Regions from separate parts of the Dinghuibacter sp. genome, predicted to be linked through region 1. Evidence: riboswitches for the same ligand, from Rfam matches in the RefSeq annotation. Region 1 holds a riboswitch; the other holds the start of a gene.
The links. A riboswitch is a leader RNA that binds a small molecule or an ion and turns the genes downstream of it on or off. The one in region 1 is predicted to bind cobalamin.
Positions count from the first base shown of each region.

Region 1 (7,814 bases):
GCGATGTCATGACCCGGAGCTTTAGGGCGGGTTTCAGCGAACAATCGCAAATGCTCACCTCGAACCTGAACGCCGCCTTCGATAGCGCGGCCAACAACTTGTCCTGGGAAAAAAAGAAGGCATACGCCGAAGCCGCCTTTGACATCGTCGGCCAAAAACTCAGGGCCACCCTGACCCTGCCCTTCACCTACCAGCAGCTCCACTATGCCGATCCCGGTTATGCGCTTGACAAGAAGTTGACCCGCTGTTATTTCAATCCAGAGTTGATCGGCAAATACAAGGCCGGCCCCGAAAACTTCGTGACCTTCCGGTACGGTTACCGGAACCAGACGGGAAGTATCGAGGACGTGTATCAAGGCTACCTCCTCAAGGACTACAGGACCTTAAGCGCCAATAGTCCGGACCTCACGCTCCGCCAGAATCAGGAGGCCGCCACCGGTTATTACTACCGGAAAGCCATGAGGCTCTTTTTCTGGAGTCTGAGCCTGGCATACAATCGTATCGGCGCCAATAATATTGCCTCGGACATTATCACCGATAGCTACCAGCGGCTCGTGATGTTGCCATTCCGTAACCACACCGATTCGTGGACGGTGGATGGAACCATCAGCAAATATTCCTTTGCTTTGCAAACGACGTTTAGCGGTGAAGTCAGATGGCAGGACAACCGCTCCATACAGTTTCAGAATGGCGCCTTGCTACCCTTCAACACCACGGTCAGCGTTCTGAACCTTGGCATGGAAACGAAATGGAGCGACCCGCTCCGTTTCAGCTACCGCGTCACCGGGACCCGAACGGCGTCCACGACCCGTATAGACCAATGGCTCCAACAATCGACCATCTTCTACAACCCAAAACCAGACCTGCAGTTCAAGCTGTCCGGCGAATATTACTATACGCACAGCGGCGCGAACCCGGATCTGAATTATTTTTTCGCCGACGCCTCTCTCAGATACCACTGCACAAAACGGAATATCGACTGGGAGCTGGACGCCACCAACATCCTGGATGTGAGGACCTACAAGGCCGTTACCCTGGTAGCCAACACATTTACAGCCAGTTCATACGCCTTACCGGGGAGAATCATCCTCCTGAAAATCGTATTCACGCTGTAAACGTTTTTTGTATATTGATCACCAGTCACCTACCAGATTATCCCCCCGCCCCCTCACCTCCGCAACCTCGTCCAGTGCTTCTGGGCACCGGAGAGCACGAGTTCAGGCGGGCTTTTAACTGATCGCCTTTTGGCATTTTATCAGGTAAAACGGGAAATTCTCGGTCACCTCGGCGATCCCAAACAGGCCCACCTGGCCGAACTCCGCACTGATAGACTCTCTGTCATAAAAGTACATGTTAACCCCTTCGAATATTTCGTACCTGTCCTGGCTGACAAACCGCCCCTTTCCATAGGTGGGCGCCGTCTTTGAAATAGCGACAAAAAACATATAACCACCTTCGGCCAGTTGACTATAGCAGTCGCGTATCAATTTCTCCCGTTCCGCGCCATCCAGCAAATGGATCAACGCGTAGCAAAATATGCCATCGTACTGGCGGTCGTCGTAAGGCATATCGGCCACCGATCCATGATAGATGGTCATGGCCGGCCCATAATGTTGCCTTGCCATGTCGATGGCGGTTTGGGATATTTCAATCCCCGTTACCGCCATACCGCTGTCCCTGAAAACCTGCGCGTTTCTGCCGTAACCAATCCCGGGAATGAGCACATGCTGAACCGACTTGCCGACAAAAAAATCCCGTGTCGACACCGCGGACGCCGAAGGTTCAAAGCCCCACATTTCCTGTTTCCCGATAAAGCTCTTCTCCCAGAATTCCATACGACCGTTACCTTTGGAGCAAAGTTAGGTGTTTAACATCCCCAAACCATGCGTATAGCCATTGTACAATACGACGACGCCGTCCCCACCTGCGTAACCGGCCCCGCAGACATATGGAACGGCATGAGCCGGATGTATCCGCTGATCACCGGGAATCCCATGAAAATGCCCATCCAAACCGAATTTGTTTCCTCGTTCGAAACCAAAACCACCTACGACCTCGTCATCGTTCCCGCCATGCGTTTTGAAAAAATTGAAACCGTCCTGGCCCGCGAAACCGCCCTCGTCAAATGGCTGCAACGCCAATACGAGCAAGGCGCCGAGCTCGCCAGCATCTGTGTAGGCGCGTTCCTGCTGGCCTCCACCGGGCTGTTGACGGGAAAAAAGGCAACGACCAACTGGCTGTTTGCGGACAAGTTCCGCAAGCATTTCCCGGACGTGACCCTCGAGGACGACAAATTGATCGTCGACCAGGCGAGGCTGTATTCTTGTGGCGGGGCATTCGCCTTTACCAGCTTTATGATCTACCTGATCGAAAAGTTTTGCGGGCGCCCGGAAGCCATCATCGCCTCCAAAATTCTGATGATCAACGTACACGATCGCCCGCAAAGCAGTTTTTCCATCTTTCAGTTTCAATACGACCACGCCGACGAAGCCATCGCCAAAGTGCAGCAATACATAGAAAAGAACTACAAGCAGCCCCTGACCATGCAAGACCTGGCCGCCCGTTGCCACATGAGCGTGCGGAACCTCATCCGGCGATTCGAGCAGGCCACCGCCAACACCCCCCACGAATACCTCCAACGCGTCCGCATCGAAGCCGCCAAAAAATTCCTGGAAACCAAAAACGAAGGCATCGCCCAGATCGCTTCGCGCTGCGGCTACGAAGACGCCGACTACTTCCGGAAGGTCTTCCGTCGATACGTTTCGATGACCCCTCGCGTCTACCAGCAGCGCTACGGAAAAACCACCGGCCTGCACAGCAAATGATTTTGGCCCGCACAGCAAATAACGATCCCATTAAAATTCTAATTTTAAGGTATCGCCATGCGTCCCGTCATCCAGCAAATAGGAGATTCCTTTGTTTATTCCTGTACGTTCGACAAAGCGTACACGTATGAACAATTTGTCCCGGAACACGTACTGGCATACCAGATATCGGGACAAACGCGCATCTATCATCAGTCGGGCGAAATGGTGCTGGAAGAGGGCCACCTGTTGCTCGCCCGGAGAAACCAATTTGCCAAAAGCATCAAGATTCCCGCGGAAGGTAAAAAATACCAGTGCATCTCCGTAGTACTGAGCACTACCCGGTTGCGACAATTTTCAAAGGCAAACGGGATCGTGTGCGTTGAGAAGTATTCGGGGAAGAAAAATATCCTCTTGCGAAAGGACGACTTCTGGAAGGGCTACTTTCAATCCCTCCTCCCTTACGTAGATCGATGGAGCAATGTCAGCGCAGGACTCCTGAACCTGAAGGCCACCGAAGCCATCGAATTGCTCTTGCACCTAAACCCGGGTCTCGAGACCTTTCTATTCGACTTTGCGGACCCATATAAAGAGGACCTCGAGGCTTTCATGCTCAACAATTTCCAATATAATGCTCCCCTCGAATACTTTGCCAGGCTAAGCGGCAGAAGCCTGACGGGTTTCAAACGAGATTTCGCGGGGGTATTTAAGACTTCCCCCGCCACCTGGCTCAAAAACAAGCGCCTTTCCGAAGCGCTATACCTCATCCGGGAGAAAAAGCAAAAACCCCGGGACATCTATATCGACCTGGGCTTTGAGAACCTTTCCCATTTTTATACAGCCTTCAAGCAAAAGTATGGGAGGACCCCCGCCGAAGTAACCACCAAAAAATAATATACCATGACCATCGAGCAAAAAGTACAACACCTGGAGGACCGGACCGCCCTCCGGGAACTGATCGACGCCTACGCCTTTTGCGCGGATACCCGCGACGCCAGGGGCCAAATGGCTCTCTTCACCGAGGACACCCGTTTCGAAGTATATATGGATGAAAAACTGCCGGCGCCGACCCAGGTCGTTACCGGCAGGCAAAACCTGTTCCCCGTATTCGACGACCTGAACCAATACGCGTCCACCATGCACTTCAACGGCCAAAGCACCCTGCACGTCGACGGCGACCGGGCCACCGGCGTCACCTATTGCCGGGCCTACCACCTGAAAGTACCGGACGGCGTACAAAAGCTCATGATTGCCGGTATCCGGTATTACGACGACATGGTAAAACAAAACGGCGCCTGGTTGTTTGCCGGGCGCAAGCTAAAGGTATGTTGGATCGAGAATAGATAATTCCCTACCTTCGCCCCGCAAAGCTCTTTCTTATACTCATCAACGACGAAGGTCCCCGGTTCCGCGCCGGGGTTAATAGGGAATTGTGTGTAAATCGCAAGCTGTCCCGCAACTGTAAGTAACGCCCACCGTTTTTGCCCCGAGTTGTCCACTGCCTCCCCCGGAGGTGGGAAGGACGGCAAAAATGTTACAAGCCAGGAGACCTGCCTACGCCGAATGACAATGCTTCCGTGGATAGAAGCCGGTGTCGTGCGATGCAATACTCTCCCAACAGGGGACCCGTGCGTCCGTCAACTTCCTTTCACAGCAGCATTGTGCGTTGTAGCAAGAGCATTTTACACCATTAAAATGCAGCGAAATGCAAACACACAACCTAGGCTACCCGAGGATTGGCAGCCGACGTGAGCTCAAAAAAGCCGCCGAGCAGTACTGGGCCGGCAAGATTACCGCGACACAACTGATGGCGACGGGTAGATCCATCCGCGAACAAAACTGGAAACTTCAACAGGAGGCGGGTATCGACCTCGTACCCGTCGGCGATTTTTCCTACTACGACCAGGTGCTCGACACCAGCCTGATGGTCGGCGCCATCCCCGGGCGCTACCACGCGCTGACGACCGACAAACAGCTCCCGGACATCGACCTGCTCTTTGCCATGGCCAGGGGATACCAAAAAGACGACTACGACCTGACCGCCATGGAAATGACCAAATGGTTCGACACCAACTATCACTATATCGTACCTGAATTCACCGCCGGCCAGACCTTCCAATTGAACAGCAACAAGCTGATCAATGAATACCGTGAAGCCAAAGAAGCCGGTATCAACGCTAAGCCGGTATTGCTTGGCCCGGTATCCTATCTGCTGTTGGGAAAGGAGAAGGAAACCGGATTCGAAAAACTCGACTTGTTGAAACGCCTTCTCCCCGTCTACCTCGAGGTACTCAAAAAACTCGACGACGCCGGCGCCTACTACATTCAGTTCGATGAGCCCTGTTTGTCGCTGGACCTCACCCCCACCGAACAAAAGGCCTTCCAGAAGACCTACCAGGAGATCCACGCCAAATTCCCCGGCCTCCATATCATCCTGGCCAGTTATTTCGAATGCTACGGGGACAACCTCGACACCGCCCTCAGCCTCCCGGTGGGCACCCTTCACCTGGACCTGGTGCGCTGCCCGTCCCAGCTCGACGACATACTCACCAGGAAATTCACCACCGCAAAAACCCGCTTATCCCTGGGCGTAGTCGACGGCCGCAACATCTGGAAGAACGATACCCTTCAGAGCCTCGACCTCATAAAAAAAGCCACCGATGCCATCGGCCGGGAGCGCGTCTGGATCGCCCCGTCCTGCTCCCTCCTCCACGTCCCCTGCGACCTCGACCTGGAAACGGACCTGCACATCAAACAGTGGCTGGCCTTTGCCAAACAAAAGGTGCAGGAGATCAGCGCCCTTCGGAAGCTCGCAGAGAACCTCGCGGAGAACCCAGCCGACATAGAAATAGAAGCCGACACCCGCCGCACCTCGACACTTATCCATAACCCCGAGGTAAAAGCAAGGACCGCCGCCCTCACGGAGAGAGACGCCCGTCGGAATAACCCTTTCCCGGAACGCCGCAACCGCCAGCGCGAAACCCTGCGTCTGCCGCAATTCCCCACCACGACCATCGGCTCTTTCCCCCAAACCGCCGACATCAGGGCCCTTCGCGCTAAACTGAAAAAAGGCGAGCTGACGCAAACGGAATACGACAATAGCATCGCCAAAGAAACCGAGGAAGCTATCCGCTGGCAGGAATCCATCGGCATCGACGTACTCGTCCATGGCGAGTTCGAGCGGAACGATATGGTGGAATATTTCGGCGAACGGCTGGAGGGGTTTGCCTTTACCGGGAACGGTTGGGTCCAAAGCTACGGCAGCCGCTGTGTAAAGCCACCTATCATATATGGCGACGTTTACCGGAAGGAGCCCATGACGGTGCGCTGGTCCTCCTATGCCCAATCGCTGACTAAACGGTGGGTCAAGGGTATGCTCACCGGCCCCGTCACCATCCTGCAATGGTCTTTTGTCCGCAACGACCAGCCGCGCAGCCTGACCTGCGCCCAGATAGCCCTTGCCATCCGGGATGAGGTCGCCGACCTGGAAAAAGCCGGCATCCGGATCATCCAGATCGACGAGCCCGCGATCCGCGAAGGCCTGCCCCTGCGCAAGGCCAACTGGCAGGAATACCTCAACTGGGCCGTCCGCGCCTTCCGCATCGCTGCCAGCGGGGTCGCCGACGCGACGCAGATACACACCCATATGTGCTATTCGGAGTTCAATGACATCATCCAGGCGATCGCCGACATGGACGCCGACGTCATCACCATCGAGTGCTCCAGGTCCCAGATGGAGTTGCTCGATGCCTTCGCGACCTTCCGGTATCCCAACGAGATCGGCCCCGGCGTCTACGACATCCACTCCCCCCGCGTGCCATCTAAAACGGAAATGCTGACGCTCCTGAATAAGGCAAAGGACGTGGTACCCGCCGAACAACTCTGGGTCAACCCAGACTGCGGTCTGAAGACCCGGGCCTGGCCCGAGACAAAGGCAGCGCTGACCGCGATGGTCGAAGCCGCCGAAGCGCTCCGAAACGGCTAACTTTACCGGATGAAAATCACGCTCTTCGTCTCACTTATATGGCTCGCACAGGCATTGCATGCCCAACAGATATATAAGGACGTCCCCTACAAAGACACCCTGAAGCTCGACCTCTACGAGCCCGCTGGTACATCGCCCAGGCCCGTCGTCATCATCATACACGGCGGCGCCTGGGTGCGGGGGGACAAGTCCCTCGACGAGGGCTACTACCTGCCCCGGTTGCGCGACCAGCTCCTGCTCAACGGCTACGCCGTCGCCAGCATCGACTATACCCTCCTCAGCGCCACCGCTCACTTCCCCACGCCCATCGAAGATGGCGACGACGCAGTCCGCTGGCTAAAAACAAATGCCACGCAATACCGCCTCGACACCACCCACTTCGGTCTGTGGGGCGCCTCCGCCGGAGGACACCTCGCACTACTATGCGGCTATAAAGGCAAATTCGACTACATCATCGACAACTTCGGCCCCACTGACCTGAACATGCTTTTCAAAACCCATGCGAGTCCCATCACCACACTGATATTCAAAACCTTCCTTAGAAAGATCTACGACATCCGCAACCAGTTGATCATCGCCTTCACCAACCTCGACATCAGGCAAAAACGGGACCGTCCGGAAATAAGACGAACGCTCGCCGGCTGGTCGGTGTTAAATCAAAGCGGCCTCCACTACGTCCCTACCCTCATCCTCCACGGCACCCACGACAAGGTCGTCCCGCTGAAGCAATCGAGGAAGCTCCACAAACAGCTTGACGAAGCCTCCGCAGACAATGAATTCATCGAAGTCCCCAACGGCGACCATGGCTTCAACAACGTCGATCATCCCGGGATCGACACCATCGTCGCCAGAACAATCGTTTACATAAAGGCCCATACCAAATACTGAATTAAACATCTACTTTTGACGTCTGTCGCAAACGAATGCCTATGCTAGCCGAACTAGACACAGACGACGTCCGTATATTGAATCTCCTGCAGCACGACGCCCGCCTGACCAACAAAGAGATCGCGGCCAAGCTCGGC
Region 1 covers NZ_DATJIY010000125.1:17,691-25,504, forward strand. The annotation lists gene VL547_RS11440 (carboxypeptidase-like regulatory domain-containing protein) at 1-1,115, shown strand, start outside; gene VL547_RS11445 (class I SAM-dependent methyltransferase) at 1,230-1,835, opposite strand; gene VL547_RS11450 (GlxA family transcriptional regulator) at 1,884-2,825, shown strand; gene VL547_RS11455 (AraC family transcriptional regulator) at 2,883-3,698, shown strand; gene VL547_RS11460 (nuclear transport factor 2 family protein) at 3,705-4,151, shown strand; cobalamin riboswitch at 4,184-4,376, shown strand; gene metE (5-methyltetrahydropteroyltriglutamate--homocysteine S-methyltransferase) at 4,510-6,789, shown strand; gene VL547_RS11470 (alpha/beta hydrolase) at 6,799-7,677, shown strand; gene VL547_RS11475 (Lrp/AsnC family transcriptional regulator) at 7,719-7,814, shown strand, end outside.

Region 2 (7,814 bases), on a different contig from region 1:
TTCGACCAGGGCGCTGTCCCCGATGCGTACCTTGGGTATGTCGTTCTCTCCCACGTCCACCTGTACTTCGATGGCGCTCATGTCGGCCACGCGCATCATTTCCGTACCGGCCATCTGCGCATATCCCACGACGCGTTCCCCCTTCTTCACGTCCAGCAGCGAAATGATGCCGTCCATGGGCGCGACGATGATCGTCCGGGAAAGGTCCTTATCGGCCTCCGTAAGGCTCGCGCGGGCGGAGATGACGGCGGCCTCGCCGCTGCGGACGGTTTGCTGTGCCGCGCTATAGTTGGCCTGGGCGGTCAGGTATTGGCTCTGGGCGGTCTCGTATTCGGACCGGGAAACGACCTTCTCTTCCAGCAGGGTCTTTTCGCGGTTGTAGGCGGCCTCCGCCTGGTCGAGCTGTGCCTTATAGGAAGCAATGGTTGCCTTGGAATTCTCCACCGACGCCTGCTGCTGGTTGACCATGGCCTCGCGCTGCTGGCGGGTGGAATTGTAAATATCGGCGTAGATGCGCGCCACGACCTGTCCCCTTTTTACCGTATCGCCCTCCTTGACGTACAGGTCGGTGATCTCACCGCTCACGTCCGAGGCTATCTTTACTTCGATCTCAGGGTAGACTTTGCCCGAGGCGCTGACCACCTCCGTTACGTTCCGGTAACCGACCTTGTCCACGGCTACCTTTACGCCTTTATCCCCGCCCGCTATGGCCTTGATGACCACGATGGCGATCACCACCACGACGACGATGACAAGTGTCCAAACCCAGAATTTCTTCATCTGATAAAGTTTTTGAGGATGTGATTACAGCTTTACGCCCTGACCCTTGTAAAATTCGAGCACCTTCATCTTGAACACGTAGTCGTATTGGGAGCCGAGCAGGTTGACTTTGGCTTTGAATAAATTGTTCTGGTTGGTGATATAATCGATGGTGTTCAGCAACCCTATACCGTACCGTTTGCTCGCCAGGTCGAAGGACGTCTGGGCGGTGGTGAGGGCTTTCACATTGGCCTGGTAGCGCTGGAGCGCGGCCGCGGCCGCGGAGTACGCCTGGTACACATTCTGTTTGAGGGTCAGCAGGTCGCTCTCCTTTTGCAGCTCCGCGGAACGGATGCTCAGCTTCGCCTTCCTCATATTGGTGCGCGCCAGGTTGCCGTTGAAAATAGGCACGTTCAGCTGAATACCCACCTGCTGGCCGAAGTTCTGGTCCAGTTGATTCCAATAACCCTGCCACACCTGGCCGAAGGAATTCTTTACATACCCGTATGAATAATTAGGGGCCAGTACATTGTTCACCACGCCGTTGTTGTAAACGAAATAACCGGTAGTATCGATGCCGGCCAGCTTGGGTGTGCCGGGCCGTTGCAAGGTATTGGAGAAACGGTCCCCCAAGCTTCCAAACACCTGGAGCGTGGGGTAGAGCTGCGCCCGGGCGGAGGCGTAAGCCTTGTCCGCGGCCTGTATCCGGTATTCGTTCAGCTGCGACTGGGGAAAGGTTTTTTCGGCCAGGCTGTACACCACGTCAGGTTGTAATTCCCCCAGGGATTCCACCGGGATGGTCTCCACCGCCGGGGTGTCCAGGATAAAGGGATATGCCGCGTCGAGGCTCAGGGTGGCCTTTAACTGCAGCACGTCCTGGTCGTAGGTTGCCTGCGCGGAGATCAGCGAAGCGCTGTCGCTGGCCAGCTGGGCTTCCAGCTCCGCCGCGTTGAGCTCCGGCTGGGAGCCCGCGTCCACCAGCTTCCGGGTATTGTTGAGCTGGTCGCGGCTCAGTTGCACCTGCGCCACCCCGATGTCGACCTGCTGACGGGCCGCCAGGGCGGTCAGGTAGGCGGCCGCCACGTTCAGCGCGACGTCGTTACGCACCTTGTCGATATTGGTCTTCTGGGCCATGAAGGTATACTTGTTGGACTCGATGAGCCTTCGCTGGCTGAACCAGTTGAAGAGGTTGGCGCCGCCCTGGAGCGTATAGCTTTGATAGAGGAAGTCCGTCGAGATAAAGGTGTTGGTCGCCGGGTCGACGGAATAGCCAAAACTCAAACCCAATCCCGTGCTGAACGACCATTGGCCGTATTGGGCGGACTTGCTTTGTTTATAGGTCAACTCCGCCATCCGCGAATCGATGTCTGCCTGTCGGACGGAGATATTATTGGTCATCGCGTATTCCACGCATTTGCGCAGACCCCATTTCTCCTGCGCCCGGCACAAAGCGGGCGCCGTGACAGAGGTACTGACAAGGAGCGCAAGGGTAAGTTTTCGCATACGGCAAAAATAAGTGTTCAAATTATGGAAATTAAATGATCTTTGCGCCGGATGTTGGTCCCTCTCCCCGCACGGTGTGGAAGAGGGTTAAAAGGGAAACCGGTGTAAGTCCGGTGCTATCCCCGTAGCTGTAAGCTCCACGACCCCCCTGGGCAAATGGCCACTGTTCCTCCAAGCGGAATGGGAAGGCGCCCCGGGAGGAGCAAGCCAGAAGACCTGCCATGATCCGGATTTTCCAAACGCTTTCGGGTGAAAAGCAGGAGACGGCGGAACCATGGCCGCGCCATCCTTTTTCCCACTCGATAAGTTTGTGCATTTTATTCATTACAACTATCTGCATGAACAGACTTCTCGTGTACGCGCTTTTCGTTTTATCTCCGGCCGCCCTGCTGGCTCCTTCCGCCCTGCTGGCCCAAACCTCCCCGCGTGTTTCCGATGACCGGGACACCACCCGTCAACTGGACGACATCATCGTTACGGCGGACAAGACCGCCGGCAAGCTCTCCCAGACCGGTAAGGTTGTCGACGTGATCACGCGACAGCAACTGGCCCGGAGCGGCGGCAAAAACCTGGCGCAGATCCTGGGCGAACAACCCGGCATCATCGTGGCCGGGGCGGGTAGCAACCCCGGGTCCGCCAAATCGGTCTATATGGAGGGCGCCTCCAACGGATATACGTTGCTCATGATAGACGGAGTGCCCCTCCAGGACGCATCCAGCACCGACAACAGCTTCGACCTCCGGTCGCTGACCCTGGAAGACATCGACCACATCGAAATCGTCAAGGGCAGCCAGTCGGTCCTCTACGGCTCCGACGCCATCGCCGGGGTCATCAACATCATCACCCGCAAAGGGGCCGACAAACCGGTCGCCGTCGCGGCCCAGGGCAGCCTCGGCTATTACAACACCCAGCAGGTAAACGCCTCCGTCGGCGGCAAGGTGGCAACGTTCAGCTATAACGCCGGATATGCATTCTTCCATACCGGCGGCATTTCAGAAGCCACGGACACCGTGCCTGGCGTAAAGGCCCCAGCCGACGGGTATACCCAACACAGCTTCCACGTAAACCTGGACTGGCAGGTGGCCAAGGGGCTGACGCTCTCGCCGTTTATCATTTACAGTCATTACGCGGGCCACGAGGATGGCGGCTCCTTCGCCATCGATACCAGCTATACGTATACGCTCTCCAACGTACAGGCTGGTCTCCGCTCATTGGTAAAGGTAGGCGCGGGACAACTCCACCTGGTGTATTCGTACAACCAGGCACGCCGGACGGATTACGACGACTCGCTGCCCGACCTCATGACGAAGGGCTTCTTTTCCTCCGACGCCTTTGCGGGGTACGAACACTATGCGGAGGCATATGTCAGCTATCCGCTGACCTCGTGGTGGAACCTGGTCGGCGGCATCGACTATCGTAACCTGTCCACCGAACAACAGACGCAATATATCTATCCCGGCGCGCCCCCTTCGCCGACGTCGCTTCCCCGCGACAGCGCGCACTACCACCAGATAGGCCTGTACGCATCCACGACAATCCGGTTACCCGGTCACTTGCTCCTCGACGGGGGCCTCCGGTACAATACCAATTCCAAATACGGCACCAGCACCGTCTTCAATCTCTCGCCTTCCGTGCTCATCGCCCGGCGGCTGAAGGTCTTTACCAACTTCGCCTCCGGTTACAAGATCCCTTCCCTGTACCAGTTGTATTCCCCCTACGGGAACAAGGACCTCGATCCCGCAAAGTCGCTGTCCTTCGAAGGCGGAGCGGAGTACCGGACCGGCGTCTTCCGGTTAAGGGCGACCTGGTTCGACCGCTGGATCAGGAACGAGATATTCTTTGCGTCGACCGCCACGCCGCCCTACGGCCAATACATCAACCAAAACAAGGAGCACGCGCATGGCGTAGAGCTCGAAGGCAGCTGGACCATCACCCACGGCCTCCAGCTGACCGCGAACTATACCCATGTCACCGGCACCGTCACCGATAAATCCGGCGAAAACGGCGCCGACTCCACCTACTTCAACCTCTACCGCGTGCCCAAAAACAGCGCAGGGGCCACGCTTTCCTACCAGGTCACGCCGCGTTTGTTTGTCTCGACCAACGTGCAATGGCAGGACAAGCGCATCGACCTGTACTACGACTACAATACCTACGGCGACGCGCAGGCGACCCTCCACGCCTACACCCTCTGGAATGCCTATGGGGAATACCACGTGCCGCACTGGGGTCTCAAGTTTTTTGCCGATATTCGGAATATCACGAACACGCACTTTACCGAAATCTATGGCTACAACACCCTTGGCTTTACGCTCACGGGTGGGGTCCGCATCAGCTTATAAAACGATCTTCTTATGACAGTCAAACCCAAATCCCCGGTTATACTGGCTATGCTGGCCCTGGTGGCGGCGCTCCGCGTAGTCTTCGCCACCAGTTGTCTATCGCCGCTGGCGGACTTTTCACCCATCGGGGCGATGGCGCTTTTCGGTGGGGCGTGTTTCACGGCGGCTTCCTGGCGGCGCGGCTCCAATGGGCTCCACGATGTAAGCGGGCGCCGCGCCGGCGGCTGGCTCGCGGCGTTTGGCTGGCCGTTGCTCACGCTTTGGATCAGCGACGTCTTTTTGAACCGCTTTGAATTCTACGGCCACTGGCGGCTTTTCTACTCCGGCTTCTACTGGGTGTACGGCGCTTTTGCGCTCATGGTGGTTGTCGGCCGCCTGCTGCTCACGCGTGTTACGGTGACGCGGGTGCTGCTGGCTTCCGTGGCCGCCGTCCTGATCCACTGGTTCGTCACCGATTTCGGGACCTGGCTGGAAGGCACGATGTATCCGAAGACCTTTGCGGGTTATATCGAATGCCTCGTGGCCGCCATTCCCTATGAGCGGTACCAACTTACGGGCAACGTGATCTACAGCGCGATTTTATTTGGCGCGGTGGCCTGGATGACGCGCCGCGCGAGCCCCGCGGGCCGCATAACCAGCGGCGCCCCCGTCCCGGTCCAACCGGCCCGCCCATGATCACCATGATCACGGGCGGCGCGCGCAGCGGTAAAAGCCGCTACGCCGCCGAACAGGCCCTTTTGCTGTCCGACCGGCCGGTACACGTCGCCACGGCGCGCATCTGGGACGATGAATTCCGCGCCCGGGTAGACCGGCACCGGTCCGAGCGCGGCTCAGCCTGGGAATGCCTCGAGGAAGAAAAGACCCTCGGACTCCTGCCGCTCGACGGCCGTGTCTGCGTCATCGACTGCGTTACGCTGTGGCTGACCAACTTCTTCGTGGACTCGACATCGGACGCCGGGTTTTGTCTCGACGCCTTCCGCGCCGAGGTCGACGCCCTCCGCGGGCGTCCCGGCACGTTCTTCGTCGTCACCAACGAGATCGGTCTGGGGGTCCACGCCGACACCGAAGCGGGCCGGAAGTTCACCGACCTCCAGGGATGGGCCAACCAATATCTGGCGTCGGTCGCGGATCGCGTGGTGTTGATGGTGAGCGGGATCCCGGTCACGATAAAAGCCCCTGTCGTATGACACCCGCTGTGTTCAACTGGAGCGGCGGCAAGGACTCCGCCCTGGCGTTGTGGACTGCCCGGCAAAGCGGCGCCTACGACATCCGCTGTCTGTTGACGACGCTCAGCCGCGAATATACCCGCATCAGCATGCACGGCGTGCGGGAGCGGTTGCTCGACCAACAAGCGGAAGCCATCGGCCTGCCGCTGCGAAAGGTCTATATCGCCGAAGACGGCACGATGGAAACATACGACACCGCGATGAGCGAGACCCTGTTGACGCTGGGCCAGGAAGGCATCCATACCGCTTTATACGGCGATATTTTCCTGGAGGACCTGCGCGCCTATCGCGAAAACGCGCTTGGCCAGGTTGGCTGGACCGCCGCCTTCCCGATCTGGCAAAGACCCACCCGGGAGCTCCTGCTTGAATTCATCGACCGGGGGTTCGAGGCCATCGTCGTTTGCGTCAGCGAAGCCTTTCTGGATGCCTCCTTTGCCGGCCGGCCACTCAACGGGGAGTTCCTGGATGACCTGCCGCCCACCGTCGACCCCTGCGGGGAAAACGGGGAGTTTCATTCTTTTGTCTTTAACGGTCCGATCTTCCGCCAGCCGGTTCCTTTTCGGACGGGTGAGGTGGTCCGCCGGAGCTACCAGACCCACGGTTTTTATTTTTGCGACCTTTTACCCACCCAATAGACCCCCATGATCACCCCCATCGACAACCGCCTGCAGGAGTCCCTCCGAAACAAGATCGACCACAAGACCAAGCCCCTGGGCGCCCTGGGGCAGCTCGAGGACCTGGCCCTTCAGCTGGGTCTGATACAGCAAACCCTGACCCCGACCGTAGACCGGCCGGCGCTCCTGGTCTTTGCCGGCGACCACGGCATCGCCGCCACGGGGCTGGTAAACCCCTATCCACAAGCGGTCACCGCCCAGATGGTCCTCAATTTTATCCGGGGCGGGGCTGCGATCAACGTCTTTTGCAGGGTCCACGACATCGACCTCCGCGTGGTCGACGCGGGAGTCAACCATGCATTCGGGGAGGAGGTGCTGACCCATCCGTCATTCTACGCGGCGTCCGTTGCGCGGGGCACCCGGAACTACCTGGAAGGACCCGCGATGACGTCCGGTCAACGACAGTTCGCCCTCGACCAGGGCGCCGCCCTGGTCAACGACCTCCGGCAATCCGGCTGTAACACGGTCGGTTTTGGGGAGATGGGGATCGGCAACTCCACTTCCGCGGCGCTGATCCTGGCTGCCCTGACGGGCCTTTCCCTGGACGTCTGTATCGGACGGGGGACCGGCGCCACCGACGAGCAACTGGCCGTCAAGCGCGACGCCGCCGCCCGCGCCCTGGCGCTGCATGGGCCGCACATCGCCGGCGGCGCCGACGCCCTGGAACGCGTCGGAGGTTTCGAAATCGCGATGATGACCGGCGCCATGCTCCGCGCCGCCGCCTTACGCATGACCATCCTCGTGGACGGCTTTATTGCCGGCGCCGCCCTCCTGGCCGCCTGCCGGATCGACGCCGCGGTCACCGGCTATTGCGTTTTCGCCCATCAGAGCCACGAGCAGGGACACCGTCACCTCCTGGCGCACCTCCACGCCAAGCCCCTCCTCCAGCTGGACCTTCGCCTGGGTGAAGGGACCGGCGCCGCCCTGGCCGTCCCGCTGGTCAGGACCGCCGCCGCCTTCCTTTGCGAGATGGCCAGCTTTGGGGACGCTGGTGTGAGCCAGGCCACCGGGACCGACGCCGGCGACACCCTGGCCGCCGACCGCGCCGATAAACCTGTGGAGGCCGCCTCATGACCCGCCTTCGCCGGGAGACCCGCGTCTTTTTTACGGCCATGATGTTCCTGACGCGGCTGCCCGTCCCCCCCTCCACTGATCACCGGCCGGAATACCTGCAGGAGGCGCCGCGCTACTTCCCCTGGATAGGATTGCTCGTGGGCCTGATTGCCGCCGGCGTGTACGGGGTTGCGGCGCTCCTTTTCCCCCCCGGGATCGCCCTGGCCCTTTCGATAGCCGGCGGCATCCTGGTCACG
Region 2 covers NZ_DATJIY010000040.1:8,373-16,186, forward strand. The annotation lists gene VL547_RS03760 (efflux RND transporter periplasmic adaptor subunit) at 1-780, opposite strand, end outside; gene VL547_RS03765 (TolC family protein) at 805-2,262, opposite strand; cobalamin riboswitch at 2,301-2,500, shown strand; gene VL547_RS03770 (TonB-dependent receptor plug domain-containing protein) at 2,601-4,604, shown strand; gene VL547_RS03775 (DUF6580 family putative transport protein) at 4,617-5,279, shown strand; gene VL547_RS03780 (bifunctional adenosylcobinamide kinase/adenosylcobinamide-phosphate guanylyltransferase) at 5,276-5,791, shown strand; gene VL547_RS03785 (diphthine--ammonia ligase) at 5,788-6,465, shown strand; gene cobT (nicotinate-nucleotide--dimethylbenzimidazole phosphoribosyltransferase) at 6,472-7,578, shown strand; gene VL547_RS03795 (adenosylcobinamide-GDP ribazoletransferase) at 7,575-7,814, shown strand, end outside.
Region 2: another riboswitch for cobalamin. It lies ahead of VL547_RS03770 (TonB-dependent receptor plug domain-containing protein); the one in region 1 lies ahead of metE (5-methyltetrahydropteroyltriglutamate--homocysteine S-methyltransferase).